One region of the Caballeronia sp. ATUFL_F1_KS39 genome, then DNA from elsewhere that is predicted to be linked to it. Evidence: riboswitches for the same ligand, from Rfam matches in the RefSeq annotation. Region 1 holds a riboswitch; the other holds the start of a gene.

Region 1 (7,957 bases):
GTCGGGCGTGATCCGCGCGTTCGACGTCAATGACGGCCATCTCGTCTGGAACTGGGATCCAGGCAATCCGGACGCCACCGAACCGATCGCGGCGGGCGGCACTTATGTGCGCAATTCGCCGAACATGTGGTCGATGTTCAGCGTCGACGAAAAGCGCGGCATGATTTTTCTGCCGATGGGCAACCAGACGCCCGATCAGTGGGGCGGCGAGCGCACGCCACAGGCCGAGAAGTTCGGCGCGGGCGTCGTCGCGCTCGATGCCGCGACGGGCAAGCTGCGCTGGAACTATCAGTTCACGCATCACGATCTGTGGGATATGGATGTGGGCGGGCAGCCGACGCTCGTCGATCTGCAGACGGCGCAGGGCACGCAGCCGGCGCTGATCGCATCGACGAAGCAGGGCAGCATCTACGTGCTGAATCGCGAAACCGGCCAGCCGATCGTGCCGATCAGCGAAGTCGCGGTGCCGGGCGGCGCGGCGAAAGGCGATCACACCGCGCCGACGCAGGCCGTTTCCGCGCTCAACTTCAACCCGCCGCGCGTGACGGAGGCGGACATGTGGGGCACGACGCCGTTCGATCAGCTTTGGTGCCGCATCAAGTTCAGGAGCCTGCGCTACGACGGGCCGTACACGCCGCCGTCGGAGCAGGGGTCGCTCGTGTTTCCGGGTAACTTCGGCGTATTCGACTGGGGCGGGATTTCCGTCGATCCGGTGCGGCAGATTCTGATCGCGAATCCGGACTACATGGCGTTCACGTCGAAGCTGATTCCGCGTGACAAGATTCCCGAGGACAACGGCGAGAAGAAAGGCAGCGAAACGAGCGGCATCAAGCTCGCGCGCGGTACGCCGTTCGGCTTTGAGATCAGCGCGTTTCTTTCACCGCTCGGGATTCCGTGCCAGGCGCCGCCGTGGGGCTACATCGCGGGCGTCGATCTGCGCACGCAGAAGATTGCGTGGATGCACAAGAACGGCACCATCGTCGACAGCGCGCCGCTGCCGATTCCGATGCCGCTCGGCGTGCCGAGCCTCGGCGGGACGATCGTGACGGCGGGCGGCGTCGCGTTCCTGACGGGCACGCTCGATCAATACGTGCGCGCCTACGACGTGCGCGACGGCAAGAAGCTGTGGGAGGCGCGTCTGCCGGCGGGCGGTCAGGCCACGCCGATGAGCTACGCCGATGCAAGCGGCAAGCAATATGTGCTCGTGACGGCGGGCGGTCATGGCTCGCTCGGCACGAAGGCGGGCGATTATGTGATCGCCTATACGTTGCAGTGAATGCGAAAAAAAGCGCGGGAATTTCCCCCGCGCCTGCACGTTACGTCCGGCGATAAGCCTCGGCCATGAGCGCGCTGACCTTGGCGCGCGCGCTCAGCGCATTGCGGACGGCGGCGACGATGAAGGAAACGAGGGCGATCGGCGTGGCAGCGATGATTCCCATGATGAACTCCGTACTAGGGGTAACTAACTAGGTAATAACCCTAGGTTAGCACATTATGACGCATTGCAACAAATATCTTTCGGGGAATTGACCGTACGCAAAGGCGAAACGCTCTGAAGGAGCATCCACATGAAGACGCACTTTCCGGCTCGTATCGCGGCGGTCGGCGCCGTTGTGCTCATCGCGGCGATCGTCGTCGCGTGCAGTGGCGGTTCCGGCGATAGCGCAACTTCGTCTGCGGCGAGCGGCGGCGCGCCGGCGGCGGCATCGAGCCCGTCGGGGGCATCGAGCCCGGCGGCGGCATCGGCGCCTCTGGCTGCGGTGTCGAAAGATGTCGTCACCTGGCACAACGACATCGCGCGCACCGGACAGCAACTCGCGGAAACCGTCCTCACGCCGGCGAACGTCAATCAGCGTACTTTCGGCAAGCTCGCGCTCTTTTCCGTCGATGGCGCCGTCGACGCGCAGCCGCTCTTTCTGGCGGGCGTACCGATCGCGGGCGGTACGCGCAACGTGCTCTACGTCGCGACGGAAAACGCCAGCGTCTACGCTTTCGACGCCGACAGCGGCGCGGTGCTGTGGAAAGTCTCGACGCTCGGCAGCGGCGAGTCGCCGAGCGACGACCACAACTGTCATCAGATCACGCCGACAATCGGTGTCACGGCGACGCCGGTCATCGACCGGACGCGCGGCCCGAATGGCGCGATGTATGTCGTCGGCATGTCGAAGGATGCGTCGGGCGCGTATCACCAGCGCATTCACGCGCTCGATGTCGCGACGGGCGCCGAGCTCTTCAACGGCCCCACCGAAATCCGGGCGACGTATCCGGGCAACGGCGCGGGCAGCCAGAACGGCACGCTGACGTTCGATCCCGGCCAGTACGCCGAGCGCGCGGCGTTGCTGCTGCTGAACGGCGTCGTCTACACGGCGTGGACTTCGCATTGCGACTTCATGCCGTACACCGGCTGGGTCATGGGCTACGACGCCGCGACCCTGCAACAGGCGAGCGTGCTGAACCTCACGCCGAACGGCCAGATGGGCTCGATCTGGATGAGCGGCGCGGGCCTCGCATCGGACGGCCAGGCGATCTTTTTCCTCGACGCCAACGGCACCTTCGATCCGACGCAAAACGCGCAGGAGATGCCGATCAACGGCAACTTCGGCAACGGTTTTTTGCGGCTGGAAACGTCGCCGCTCAGGGTGCAGGACTATTTCGAGCCGTCGAACACGGTGCAGGAGTCGAACGAGGACGAAGATCTCGGTTCCGGCGGCGCGATGGTGCTGCCGGACTTCACCGATGCGGGCGGCACGGTCCGGCATCTGGCGATTGGCGCGGGCAAGAACTCGACGATCTACGTCGTGAACCGCTTCTCGATGGGCAAGTTCGATTCGAACGCGGACCACATCTATCAGGAACTCGTCGGCCAGATTCGTGGGGCGATGTTCGGCGCGCCCGCGTATTTCAACAACACGGTCTATTTCGGCGCGGTCGGCGACAGCATTCGGGCGTTCGCGGTCAGCAACGCGTTGCTTTCGGCGACGTCGACGAGTCAGACGTCGAATGCGTTCGGCTTCCCCGGCGCGACGCCGAGCATTTCCGCGAACGGCACGGCGAACGGCATTCTGTGGGCCGCGGAGAACGGCGCGACAGGCGCGCTGCACGCCTACGACGCGGCCAATCTCGCGCGCCAGCTCTACAGCAGCAACGACGCCGGCACGCGCGACCAGTTCGGTGCGGGCAACAAGTTCATCACGCCGATGATCGCGAACGGCAAGGTGTATGTCGGCACGAAGAACGGCGTCGCCGTGTTCGGGCTGTTGTCGAAATAGGATCGGCGCGCGAACGCGGCGCCGGGCGTGACGCCGCGAGCGCGCCGCAACTAGCCGAAACGCCGTGGAACGGTCGCGAAGTCATGTTAAGCTCTCGGTTCTTCGCTGGGGAGTAGCCGGCTTTCCTGCACAGGGAAAGCGCTCATGTCAACACGCTCGGTCGTTCAGGCCGTGGCATGAGCAGCCATCAAAGGTTGGCAAGACCATCGACAGAATTCGCGACCGGTCGGGCGCGCGTTCTGTCGTTCCATCTTGCCCGACCAGAGCGCTACTCGATGAATCTCGCCTCCACAATTTTTCTAGCCTTCGCCATGTCCACCGACGCGTTCGCCGCAGCCGTCGGCAAGGGCGCGACCCTGCACAAGCCGCGCATCGCCGAAGCGTTGAAGACCGGCGTGATCTTTGGCGTGATCGAAGCCCTGACGCCGCTCGTCGGCTGGGCGCTCGGCAGGGCGGCCGCGCAGTATGTCACCGCGTGGGATCACTGGATCGCGTTCGGCCTGCTCTTCCTGCTCGGCGCGCGCATGATCCGCGAAGGTTTCAGCAGCGTGAGCCACGAAGCGGAAAAGCCCAATTCGCATTCGTTCTGGGTGTTGGCGCTCACCGGTTTCGCGACCAGCATCGACGCGATGGCGGTCGGCGCGGGCCTCGCGTTCATCGATGTCGATATCTTCTCGACGGCCGCGACCATCGGTTTCGCGACGATGCTGATGGTGACGGTCGGCGTGATGGTCGGCCGGCTCGTCGGCGCGACGATCGGCAAGCGGGCGGAAATCGTCGGCGGGCTGATTCTGATCGGCGTCGGCAGCGTCATTCTGGCCGAACATCTCGGCCATCTCGGCTGAGGATGCGCGCCTTGCCGCCGCGCGGCGTGAGAATCGCGAGCACGGCGGCGACGATGAAAAGCGCGGGCACGTCGCCCGCCAGATGACCGAGGTGGCGCCCCGCGCCGCCGAACGACTGCACGGCCATGATCGCGCCGTGCACGACGCTCGACCACACCGTGAACCAGATGAGGCTCAGATGCCTCATCGGCTCGCGCGATGCGATCAGCAGGAAAACGCCGAGCGTCGCGTAGATGCCGACGATCATCATCGCGTATTCCGAATGGCCTTCGTGGCCGGCATCCCACGCCCATCCAGAAGGCCAGAGCAGCATGAGCGGATAGAAGGCGAAGAGCGCGATCAGCCCGACGACGGCGAGCACGATGCGCAGGCAGGCGAGGCGACGGGCGTCGTTCATGGCGGCTCCTTGGCGGCGCGACATGAGCGACAAGATACCGCGAAGCGCACCGCGAAAGCCATCGATGGCGGCAGGCGTTTCCACCAAAAATCGGCGCAAATAAAATAACAACGACTGCCATTAGGCCGATACGATTCATCATTCCACTGCCTTCAACCACAAATCCAGCACGTCATGCCACGTCCGATTTCCGCGCGCATCCATCTCGACGCCATCCGACAGAATCTTCAACTTGTCAAACGCACGGCGCCGTCGTCGCGCGTGTGGTCCGTCATCAAGGCGAATGCTTATGGTCACGGCATCGAGCGCATTTATCCGGCGCTCGATGAAGCCGACGGCATCGCGCTGCTCGATCTCGATGAAGCCGTGCGCGTGCGCGAACTCGGCTGGAAAAAGCCGATTCTTTTGCTCGAAGGCGTTTTCGAGCCCGCGGATGTCGAAACGGCGGATCGTCACCGGCTCACGGTCACGGTGCATTGCGACGAGCAGCTTGCGTTGCTGAAGGCGGCGCGGCCGAACGAGCGCATCGACATACAGTTGAAGATGAACTCGGGCATGAACCGGCTCGGCTATCGGCCGGGCGAATTCGTCGAGGCTTGGAAAAGGGCGTCGGATATCGCGGCGATCGGCTCGATCGGCCTGATGAGTCACTTCGCGAACGCCGACGAAGGCGCGATCGACTGGCAGATAGACGAATTCGAAGCGGCCACGCGCGATCTTCCCGGCACGCGCTCGCTGTCGAATTCGGCGGCGGTGCTGTGGCATCCGCGCGCGCATCGCGACTGGGTGCGGCCGGGCACCATCCTCTACGGCGCCTCGCCGACGGGCTGCGCGCGCCACATCGAGCATTTCCCGTTGCGCGCGGCGATGACGCTCGAGAGCCGCATCATCGGCGTGCAGACGCTCGCGGCGGGCGAGACGATCGGCTATGGCCGCACTTTCACCGCGGATCGCGCGATGAAGATCGGCGTGGTCGCATGCGGCTACGCGGACGGCTATCCGCGTCACGCGCCGACGGGCACGCCCGTCATCGTCGATGGCGTGCGTACGCGCATCGTCGGACGCGTGTCGATGGACATGCTCACCGTCGATCTCACGCCGTGTCCGGCTGCGGGCATCGGATCGCCGGTGGAACTATGGGGCGAACGCGTCCGGGTCGATGAAGTGGCCGAACCGTCCGGCACGATCGGCTACGAGTTGATGTGCGCGCTCGCGCGGCGCGTGCCCGTCGCGATCGACGCGGGCGTTTCGAATCGGGCAGAAGCGCATTCGGCATGACGCTCACGATGACGCGTCTCGAAGGCAGTGCTTACGTTCGAAAATGCGCGATCACATCGGCGAGGATTTCGATGCCTTTGCGGATCTGCTCGACCGGCACGCTCGCATAGCCGAGGATGAGCCCGGCCGTCCGGTTCGACGTGCCGCCGCACGGCGCGACATGAAGCGGCGACACCGGATAGACGCCCACGCCCTTCGCATGCGCGGCGGCGACGAGCGCGGCTTCGTGCGCCGCGTCGATGAAGGGCAGCCACAGCGTGACGTGCAATCCGGCAGCCGTGCCCGTCGCGTGCGCGCGCTTCGGAAGAAGATCGGCGATGGCGTCGAGCAAGGCCGCGCGCCGCCGTTCGTATTCGCGCCGCACGCGCCGCACGTGACGCTCATACGCGCCGCTTTCGATTAGCGCCGCGAGCACGCGCTGATCGATGACGGCCGAATGACGATCCGCGAGCCGCTTCGCCTGACGGAACGCCGGCACGAGATCGTGCGGCAGGATCATGTAGCCGAGCCGCAGATGCGGCGAGAGCGCCTTCGAAAACGTGCCGATGTAGATCACGCGGCCATTCGTATCGATCGATTGCAAGGCGTCGATCGGGCGCTGGCCGTATCGGAACTCGCCGTCGTAATCGTCTTCGATGATCCACGCGTCGTGCCGTTGCGCCCATTCGAGCAATTCGAGACGGCGGCCGATCGGCAGCACGCCGCCCAGCGGAAACTGGTGCGATGGCGTCACGTACGCGAGCCGCGCGCGTCCATCGGCGGGAAGGCGGCGCGTATCGAGACCGTGTTCGTCGACGGGCACCGGCAGCGCCACGCCGCCCGATGCCTCGAAGCAATGCCGCGCGATCAGATAGCCGGGATCTTCGAATGCGAAGGCGTCGCCGGGATCGAGCAGCAGGCGCGCGCAAAGATCGAGCGCCTGCTGCGTGCCGTTCACGACGACGATCTGATCGCTATCGCAGACGAGCCCGCGCGCGCGGCCGAGATACGCCTGCAACGCGCGCCTGAGCGACGCATCGCCTTCGGGCGCGACGTAATAGAGGCTATGCGGTTGATGCAGCAGTTCGGCCTGATACGCGCGTTTCCAGATCAACGAAGGAAAGTCGCGCGCGGACACTGCGCCGTACAGGAAGTTGATGCTGCCTTTCGTCACTTGCGCGAGAACGGGCATCGGCAGTGTAGAAACGCGCCGGCCATAGGCGGAAAGCGCGGGCGCGGTGCGTTCGGCGCGCGCGGGAATCGGCGGCGCGAGCGGCATCGGCGGCGTGGCGACTCGCGCCACGCGTCCCGCCGACGTGACGAGAAAGCCCTCCGCCGCGAGCTGTTCGTACGCTGCCGTGACAGTCGTGCGCGAGACGCCGAGATCGGCGGCCAGCGCGCGCGTAGAAGGTGCGGGAGCGCCGGCGGGCAACGTGCCATCGGCGATCTGGGCGCGCAGCAGATCGTAAATGCGCCGTCCGGTGCCGATGGCGTCTTTCGACTGGACCATGAAAATTGCTCGAAACTGGATCTTCTTATTGTGCCTGTTTCGGGCGATAGTGACGGGGTTCCGCCACTTTCCATCGGGCATCCAGGATGTATATTCCGCCGCATTTCGCCGAGACTCGCCCTGAAGAGCTGCATCGGATCATTCGTGCGCATCCGCTCGGAATGCTGGTGACGCACGACGCCGCCGGTCTCGACGCCAATCACATTCCGTTCGAATTCGATCCGGCGCAGGGCGAGCATGGCTTGCTGACGGCGCACGTCGCGCGCGCCAACGACGTGTGGCAGCGTTGCCCGGGCGGCACGCCCGTCATGGTGATTTTTCGCGGCGCGGAGGGTTATGTCTCGCCGAACTGGTATCCGAGCAAGCATGAGACGCATCGGCAAGTGCCGACGTGGAACTACGAAGTCGTGCACGCGCACGGCGTGCTCACCGTGCGCGACGACGAGCAGTTCGTGCGCGGTCTCGTCGCGCGTCTGACGCGGCGGCACGAGGCGAACGAGCCGAAGCCGTGGAAGATGGGCGATTCCGAGCGCGAATTCATCGATGGGATGCTGCGGAATATCGTGGGCATCGAAATCGCGGTGACGTCGCTTGTAGGCAAGTCGAAACTGAGTCAGAACAAGGAAACGCGCGATCGGATCGGCGCCGCGGATGCGCTCGACGCGCGGGGGAAAGGGGA
Region 2 (7,957 bases), on a different contig from region 1:
TCCGGTGCTCGTGAAAAGCGACGCGGACCTCGCCGCTTTCAAGGCGAGCGAAGATCCGTCGCACTATTTCTTTCAGCACTTCGTGACGGGACGCAGCTTTTATCTGCTCGCCTATTTCGCGCGCACGGGCGAAGTCTTCTGCTCGTCGCAGGAAAACCTCGCGCAGCAGCCCGGCGGCAAGTCGATCGTGCTCGCGCGCACCGCCGATTTTCATGCGAGCGATATCGGCGTGAAGCTGCGGCAGGCGCTTTCGCAATGCGGCTATTTCGGCTTCGCGATGATCGAATGCATCGTCGGGGACGACGGCGCGTACTTCATCGAAATGAATCCCCGTCCGTGGGGACCGCTCGACCTGTGCCTGAACCACGACTGCGGCATCGTCGAAGCTTTCGTGGGCGACTGGGCGACGGAAGATGCAACCGCTTATCAAGGCCGGCGCCTATCGCGCGCACGCCACGCCACGTATCTGTGGACGGGCGGCATCGTGAACACATGGCGCCGGCGCCGGACGACCGTGCATCGCTATGGCAGCGAAGCGCGTCTCGCGGGCGCTGCGTTGCGCGCCCTGGCCGGCGACGTCTATCTCGCAAGCGACAGCTGGCGAATCTTTTACAAGGAACTATGGAAATGACCTCTGGCGCCACCGCAGTCAAGGAGCGGCTCGCTCAACTCTACGGAGAAGTCTCCAAGCACTCGGGGTATCAGACGATCCCCGACTTCGTCGCGAGTACGCTCGGTTATCAGGAGACCATTCAGAGCCAATGGCGCGGCGACCGCAACCGCCTCGACTGGATTCTCGCGCATCGCGCGCCGCAAGCCGGCGAGCGCTGGGCCGACTTCGGCGCGAATACGGGCTTCTTCACGTACACGATCGCGCATGCGCATCCCGATGCGCGCGTGACGGCGATCGAAGCGAACGCCGAACACGCGAGGTTCCTGCGCGAACTCGGCGACGCCTTCTCGATCGGCAATGTCGACGTGCATCACGAAGCGCTGCCCTTCGATGGCCTCGACAAGCTGTCGAACATCGACGTGCTTTTGCATCTGAATGTGCTGCATCACGCGGGCGCGGATTTCGACCGCGAATATGTGACCGGCGCGCACGACTTTCCGGCGTATGCGGTCGCTTATCTGAAGAAGCTGCGTCAGGCGTCGCGCTCGCTCGTGTTCCAGCTCGGCTGCAATCTGTGGGGCGACAAGACGCATCCGCTGCAGCCGGGCGCGACCGATGCGGAGCGTCTCGCGTATGTGTCGAAGCTGCTGACGGACGCCGGCTGGCGCATTCGCGATCTCGCGTACGCGAAGAAGACGACCGACGCGCCGATCGCCTATGCCGATCTCGGCAAGGACGTCATCGAAGCGCTGAACGGCCAGCACGGACAAGCCGAACTGCGCCTCTTCGCCGACGCGCTCGCGCCGTATGCGCTGGAACAGCACATCGGCGAGTTTTATCGGCGCGCGATTTACATCGTCGATTAATTGACGGACGGCACTAAAGTTATCGGCGCACGTGCCGATAACCCCTATAAGAACAACAAGAACGACGTGCCGGTTTTCTCGGCGCGCTGCTTCGCTCTTCGATGCCCGCCTCGCGCGGGCATTCTTCTTTGTGCCGCAGCTTGTCAGCGCCCGAGCGTCAACGCGAGATAGGCCGCGTACAGCACGCCGTTGCCGAGCAGCGCCCACAGCACGACGCCGTTCTCCTTCGCATTGAAGCGCAGCCACGCCGCCGCCGCGAGCGTGATGAGCACGCCCGTCAGCACTTCGATGCGCGGCTCCCACGGCGTCAGCATGATGCCGATGGCCGGCAGCAACGTCCCTTGAAACACCATCGCGCCGGTGATGTTGCCGAACGCGAGCGTGTCCTTTCCTCGGCGCGCCCACAGAATGCTGTTCACTTTCTCGGGCAGTTCCGTCGCGATCGGAATGATGATGAGCGACAGCAGCAGCGCCGAAATTCCCAGCGCATGCGACACGCCCTCGACGCCGTGAATGAAGCCCTTCGCGCCGCCGACGAGCAGCACGATGCCGAAGAAAAACTGCAGCATGATCGTGCCGAGCGACGTTTTCAAACCGAGACGCGAAGCGAACAAGGCCTCGGGCGCTTCCGTTCCGTGTCCGCCCTCGACGAGCTTCGCCGAAGCCTTGAACGTCGAAATCACATAAACGATATAGAGCGCGACGAGCCCGACCGCGAACAACGCGCGCACTTGCCACGCGTGATGCGGCACGAACATCGCGGCGCACGCGATGAGAAACGCGACCAGGAAGAAGTTCAGATCGCGCACGAAGCCGCTGCGCTCCGGCACGATGCGTCCGCTCATGCCGCGCGACTTGAGGATCGCGAACGTCATCAGACACGTCGAAAGCGTCGCGAGCATAAGCGGCGCGCCGAGAATCGCGCCGACGCCGATCTCTTCGTTGACCGCACGGCTCGTCGTGCCGCCGAGCAGCGCGATGATCGGCACCGTCGTCTCGGGCAATGCCGTGCCGACCGCCGCGAACAGCGATCCGGTCACGCCTTCGGAAATGCCGAGCCGTTCGCCGAGATGTTCGAGCGCATTCGTGAATAGCTCCGCCGCGACCAGGATGATCGCGAGCATCAGCGCGAGTTCGAGAAAGAGCATCGTCATGCGGCACCTCGCATCGAAACATGCGACGGGTGCGCGAGCGTGCGCGGGAAACGGGGATGTTGTAGTTGTGGGGACACGATGATTCCACGGCCGGACGTCGAGCGAACCACGATGCGCCACGCGCCGTCCGGCCAGGAACGACATAGCGCATCGATGGTCTCGCCAAACCGTTCCGGTCGAACGCGCCACGGCAGCAGGGCCGAGGATGTTGACGCGTTCTCCTTCGCTCGCGAAGGAAGGCTACTCCCCAAAGAAGGCGCAAGTTTAGCCCGATGCGCCCCGTTTCGGCAACCCGCGGAATAAGCGTATGCCGATCGGATCGTTGTCGTCGACGGATGCATCCGCTAATCTGGCCGCGCCGGGCGCGTCGCTTGCTGCGCGTGCTCAAGCTCATCCACGAACAAAAATGAAGATCACGGGAGATCTCATGCGTCTGAAACTCTTCGCCGCGGCCGCCGCGATGGCCATGCTCGCCGCGCCGATGCTCGCGATGTCCAAGCCGCTCACCGTCTGCACCGAATCGAGCCCGGACGGCTTCGATGTCGTGCAATTCAATTCGCTCGTAACGACCAACGCATCGGCGGATGTCATCTTCAATACGCTCGTCTCCTACGACGAAGCCGCGAAGAAGGTCGTGCCCTCGCTCGCGGAAAAGTGGGACGTGACGAGCGACGGGCTCACGTACACATTCCATCTGCGTCCGAACGTTCAGTTTCAGACGACCGATTACTTCAAGCCGACGCGTCCGCTCAGTGCCGACGACGTCGTGTTCACGTTCTCGCGCATGCTCTCGGACGACAATCCGTGGCACAAGATCGCTGGCGCGAGCGGCTTTCCGCACGCGCAGTCGATGGGCCTCGTGAAGCTCATCAAGGCCGTATCGAAAGTCGATGACCATACCGTGAAGTTCGAGCTCAACGAGCCGAACGCGACCTTCGTGCCGATCCTCACGATGGGCTTCGCATCGATCTATTCGGCCGAATATGCGGACAAGCTGCTGAAGGCGAACCAGCAGGTCGATCTGAACAGCAAGCCGATCGGCACCGGCCCGTTCGTGCTGAAGAGCTACACGAAAGATTCGGTCATCCGCTACGACGTGAATCCGTCGTACTGGGGCGCGAAACCGAAGATCGACCGGCTGATCTACGCGATCACGCCCGACGCCGCCGTGCGCGCGCAGAAGATCAAGGCGGGCGAATGCCAGATCGCGCTGTCGCCGAAGCCGCAGGACGTCATCGACGCGAAGAAGGACAAGTCGCTGAAGGTGAGCGAAGCGCCCGCATTCATGACGGCGTTCGTCGCGCTCAACACGCAGAAGAAGCCGCTCGACAATCCGAAGGTGCGTCAGGCGATCAACATGGCCTTCGATCGCACGACCTACATGAAGACCGTGTTCGACAACACGGCGACGCAAGCGGTGAATCCGTATCCGCCGAATACGTGGAGTTACGACAAGAGCATCGAGGCGTACAAATATTCATCCGCCGATGCGAAGAAGCTGCTCGCCGATGCGGGCTTTCCGAACGGTTTCGACACGACGATCTGGGTACGCCCGAACGGCAGCGTGCTCAATCCGAATCCGAAGGCGGGCGCGGAATTGCTGCAAGCCGATCTCGCGAAAATCGGCGTGAAGGCGCAGGTGAAAGTGATCGAATGGGGCGAACTCATCAAGCAGGCGAAGCAGGGTCAGCACGACATGCTGTTCATGGGCTGGGCCGGCGACAACGGCGACCCGGACAACTACATGTCGCCGCTTTTCAGTTGCAACGCGGTGAAGTCAGGCATCAACTTCGCGCGCTATTGCGATCCGCAACTGGACAAGCTCATCGCCGATGGCAAGTCGACCGCCGATGTCGCCAAACGCACGAAGGCGTATGTCGACGCGCAGAAGATCATCCACGATCAGGCGCTGTGGATTCCGCTCGTCTATCCGACGGCGGCGGCGCTCACGCGCGCGAACGTCAGCGGCTATAACGTGAGTCCGTTCGGGCGCGTGAATTTCGGCGCTGTTTCCGTGCAGTAAGCGAAGTCAGGCCGGCGTGAAGCGGATCACGCCGTCAGCGCCGGTCTGACGTTTCAGCGTGCCATCGAGCCAAAGCAGGTTCAGATGCGCGAGCGCTTCGCCGAGCGCGAACGTCATCTGATGAATATCGAGCTTGCGCTTGAACATGAGCGGGACGATGTCTGCGGCGTTGCATGGCTTTTGAGCGCACGCGTCGCGCACTTCCGCCAGCCGCGCGCGATGATGCTCGCGCAATTGCCCGATGCGCGTTTGCACGCCGCGAAACGGCTTGCCGTGTGAGGGCAACGCGAGCGTATCGGCGGGCATGGTTTCGTAGCGGCCGAGCGATTCCAGATACAGCGCAAGCGGATTGCCTTCCGGCTCGACCGCGAACACCGACACGTTTGTCGAAATGCGCGGCAACACCATGTCGCCGGAAATGAGCAACTTGTCGGCGGCGCAGAAAAGCGCGCTGTGCTCCGGCGAATGGCCGTAGCCCGACACCACTTCCCAATTGCGCGCGCCGATACGCATGACATCGCCATCGCGGATACGCCGATATTCCGCCGGAATCGACGGCACGAGCGTCGGGTAATAGCTATCGCGCTTGCGCAGCGCATCGAGCGACGCTTCGTCGGACAGGCCGTGCGCCGCGAAATGCGCCGCCGCTCGCTCGCCGCCCGCGTTCGAGCCGTCGCCGGCGGCCATCACCCGGCCCATCGCGTATTCGCCGAGCGACATCCACAGGCGCACGTTCCATCGATTCTTGTCGCCGCCCGTGCAGATCCAGTCGGCAAGTCCCAGATGATCCGGATGACAATGCGTGACGATCACACGCAGCACCGGCTTTCCATCGAGCACGGAATCGAACACGCGCTCCCAGTTCGCGCGGATCGTATCGCTCGAAATGCCGCAATCGACGACGGTCCAGCCTTTCACACCGTCGATTTCATCGGCGAGCAGCCACAGATTGATGTGATCGAGCGCGAACGGCAGCGGCATGCGCAGCCAGAACACGCCCGGCGCCACTTCCATGACGCCGCCCGATTCGGGCAGCCGGTCCGCGAAAACATAGTCGAGCTGGTGTTCGAGTGCGTTCATTCGGTGCCTGTCTCCGGGTTTGCGCCGCGTTGCAATTTGGCCAAGTTGACGATAACGTAAACGTCCATTCTAACGTTGCGCGCGCATTTGCGCTGCCGGCCGGCAATGACCCAACCGACGCATTACACGATCACCGAACTGGCGCGCGAGTTCGACATTACGCCGCGCGCCATTCGCTTTTACGAAGATCAGGGGCTGCTCGCGCCGAAGCGCGAAGGCTCGAACGGCCTGCGGCGTGTGTATTCGGCGCGCGATCGCACGCGCCTCAAGCTCACGCTGCGCGGCAAGCGGCTCGGTTTCACGCTGTCGGAAATCCGCACGCTGCTCGATCTGTATGACTCGCCTACCGGCACCGCGACGCAGCTACAGGCTTTCGTCGATACGATCGCGGCGCATCGCGAAGTGCTGCAGCGTCAGCTCGAAGACCTGAACACGACGCTCGCCGAACTTTCCGCGTATGAGGAACAGGGCCGCGCGCTGCTCGCGGCGGGCGCGGAAAAGCGTGCGCGCAAACCCAAAGCGGCATAACGCGTGACGCCCGCACACGAAGCGCAGGGTCGATATGAATCATTTCCCCAAGCTGCTCTCGTCGCAAATCGGCTTCGATGTCGCCAAGACGATACTCGAAGGCTTCGAGCATCATTACCGCGTGTTCCGCGAAGCCGCGATCAAGGCGAAGGAGCTATTCGAGCGCGGCGACTGGCTCGCGTTGCAACAACTGGCGCGCGATCGCATCGCGTCGTATGACGATCGCGTCACGGAATGCGTGACGGCGCTCGAAGACGAATACGACGCGGAGAATATCGAGGACGACGTGTGGCAGCAGATCAAGCTGCATTACATCGGCTTGCTGACGACGCATCGTCAGCCGGAATGCGCGGAAACGTTCTTCAATTCCGTGTGCTGCAAGATCCTGCATCGCTCGTACTTCAACAATGACTTCATCTTTGTGCGGCCGGCCATTTCGACGGAATACATCGAGAACGACGAGCCCGCCGCAAAGCCGACGTATCGCGCGTATTACCCGGAAAAGGACGGCCTCGCCGCGACGCTCGAACGCATCGTCACGAACTTTCAGTTGGAACCGCCGTTCGAGGATTTGCCGCGCGACGTGCAATGCGTGATGCAGGCGCTGCGCGAAGCCTTCGGCGATATCACGCCGGCGCCGAACTTTCAGATTCATGTGCTTTCGTCGCTGTTCTTTCGCAACAAGGCGGCGTATGTCGTCGGGCGGATCATCAACGGCGATGCGCTGCTGCCCTTCGCCATCGCGATCCGGCATACGAAGCCCGGCTTGCTCGCGCTCGATACCGTGCTGCTCTCGCGCGAGCAGGTGCTCATCATCTTCAGCTTCTCGCATTCGTACTTTCTCGTCGATATGGAAGTGCCGTCGGCGTTCGTGCAATTTCTGAGCACGATCCTGCCGCGCAAGCCGAAGGCCGAAATCTATACGTCGGTCGGTTTGCAGAAGCAGGGCAAGAACGATTTCTATCGCGACTTGCTGCATCATCTGTCGCATTCGAGCGATAAGTTCATCGTCGCGCCGGGCATCAAGGGACTCGTGATGATCGTCTTCACGCTGCCGTCGTTTCCTTACGTGTTCAAGCTCATCAAGGACGCGTTTCCGCCGCCGAAGGAAACCACGCGGCAGAAGATTCAGGACAAATATCAACTCGTGAAGCGGCACGATCGCGTTGGCCGAATGGCCGATACGCTCGAATATTCGAGCGTCGCGCTGCCGGTCGCGCGCCTCGACGACGCGCTCATCCGCGAACTCGAAAAGGAAGCGCCTTCGATGATCGAATACGAAGGCGACAAGCTCGTCATCCGGCATGTGTATATCGAGCGCCGCATGGTGCCGCTCAATCTCTTCCTGCAGAACGGCAACGCCGACGACGTCGATCACGGCATCAAGGAATATGGCGACGCGATCAAACAGCTGATTCAGGCGAACATCTTCCCCGGCGACATGCTGTACAAGAACTTCGGCGTGACGCGGCACGGTCGCGTGGTGTTCTACGACTACGATGAAATCGAGTATCTGACCGATTGCAACGTGCGCCGCGTCCCTGCGCCGCGCACGGAAGAGGACGAGCTGTCCGGCGAACCGTGGTATACCGTCGGGCCGCACGATATCTTTCCCGAAACGTACGGCACATTTTTGCTCGGCGATCCGCGCGTGCGCGAAGCGTTCATGCGTCATCACGCGGATTTTTTCGAT

The links. Region 1 has a riboswitch for manganese ahead of mntP (manganese efflux pump MntP). Riboswitches for the same ligand answer to the same signal wherever they lie in the genome.
Region 2: another riboswitch for manganese. It lies ahead of NCR93_RS00930 (sodium:calcium antiporter); the one in region 1 lies ahead of mntP (manganese efflux pump MntP).

What each region holds. Positions count from the first base shown of each region.
Region 1 covers NZ_JALQDZ010000045.1:154,142-162,098, forward strand. Annotated here, with positions in the region: gene NCR93_RS24415 (glucose/quinate/shikimate family membrane-bound PQQ-dependent dehydrogenase) at 1-1,276, shown strand, start outside; gene NCR93_RS31945 (hypothetical protein) at 1,317-1,439, opposite strand; gene NCR93_RS24420 (outer membrane protein assembly factor BamB family protein) at 1,569-3,269, shown strand; yybP-ykoY riboswitch at 3,370-3,536, shown strand; gene mntP (manganese efflux pump MntP) at 3,545-4,114, shown strand; gene NCR93_RS24430 (DUF6632 domain-containing protein) at 4,080-4,511, opposite strand; gene alr (alanine racemase) at 4,686-5,789, shown strand; gene pdxR (MocR-like pyridoxine biosynthesis transcription factor PdxR) at 5,821-7,278, opposite strand; gene NCR93_RS24445 (FMN-binding negative transcriptional regulator) at 7,365-7,957, shown strand, end outside.
Region 2 covers NZ_JALQDZ010000001.1:183,813-191,769, reverse strand. Annotated here, with positions in the region: gene NCR93_RS00940 (ATP-grasp domain-containing protein) at 1-631, shown strand, start outside; gene NCR93_RS00935 (class I SAM-dependent methyltransferase) at 628-1,479, shown strand; gene NCR93_RS00930 (sodium:calcium antiporter) at 1,623-2,633, opposite strand; yybP-ykoY riboswitch at 2,722-2,897, opposite strand; gene NCR93_RS00925 (ABC transporter substrate-binding protein) at 3,061-4,656, shown strand; gene NCR93_RS00920 (MBL fold metallo-hydrolase) at 4,663-5,736, opposite strand; gene NCR93_RS00915 (MerR family transcriptional regulator) at 5,842-6,264, shown strand; gene aceK (bifunctional isocitrate dehydrogenase kinase/phosphatase) at 6,299-7,957, shown strand, end outside.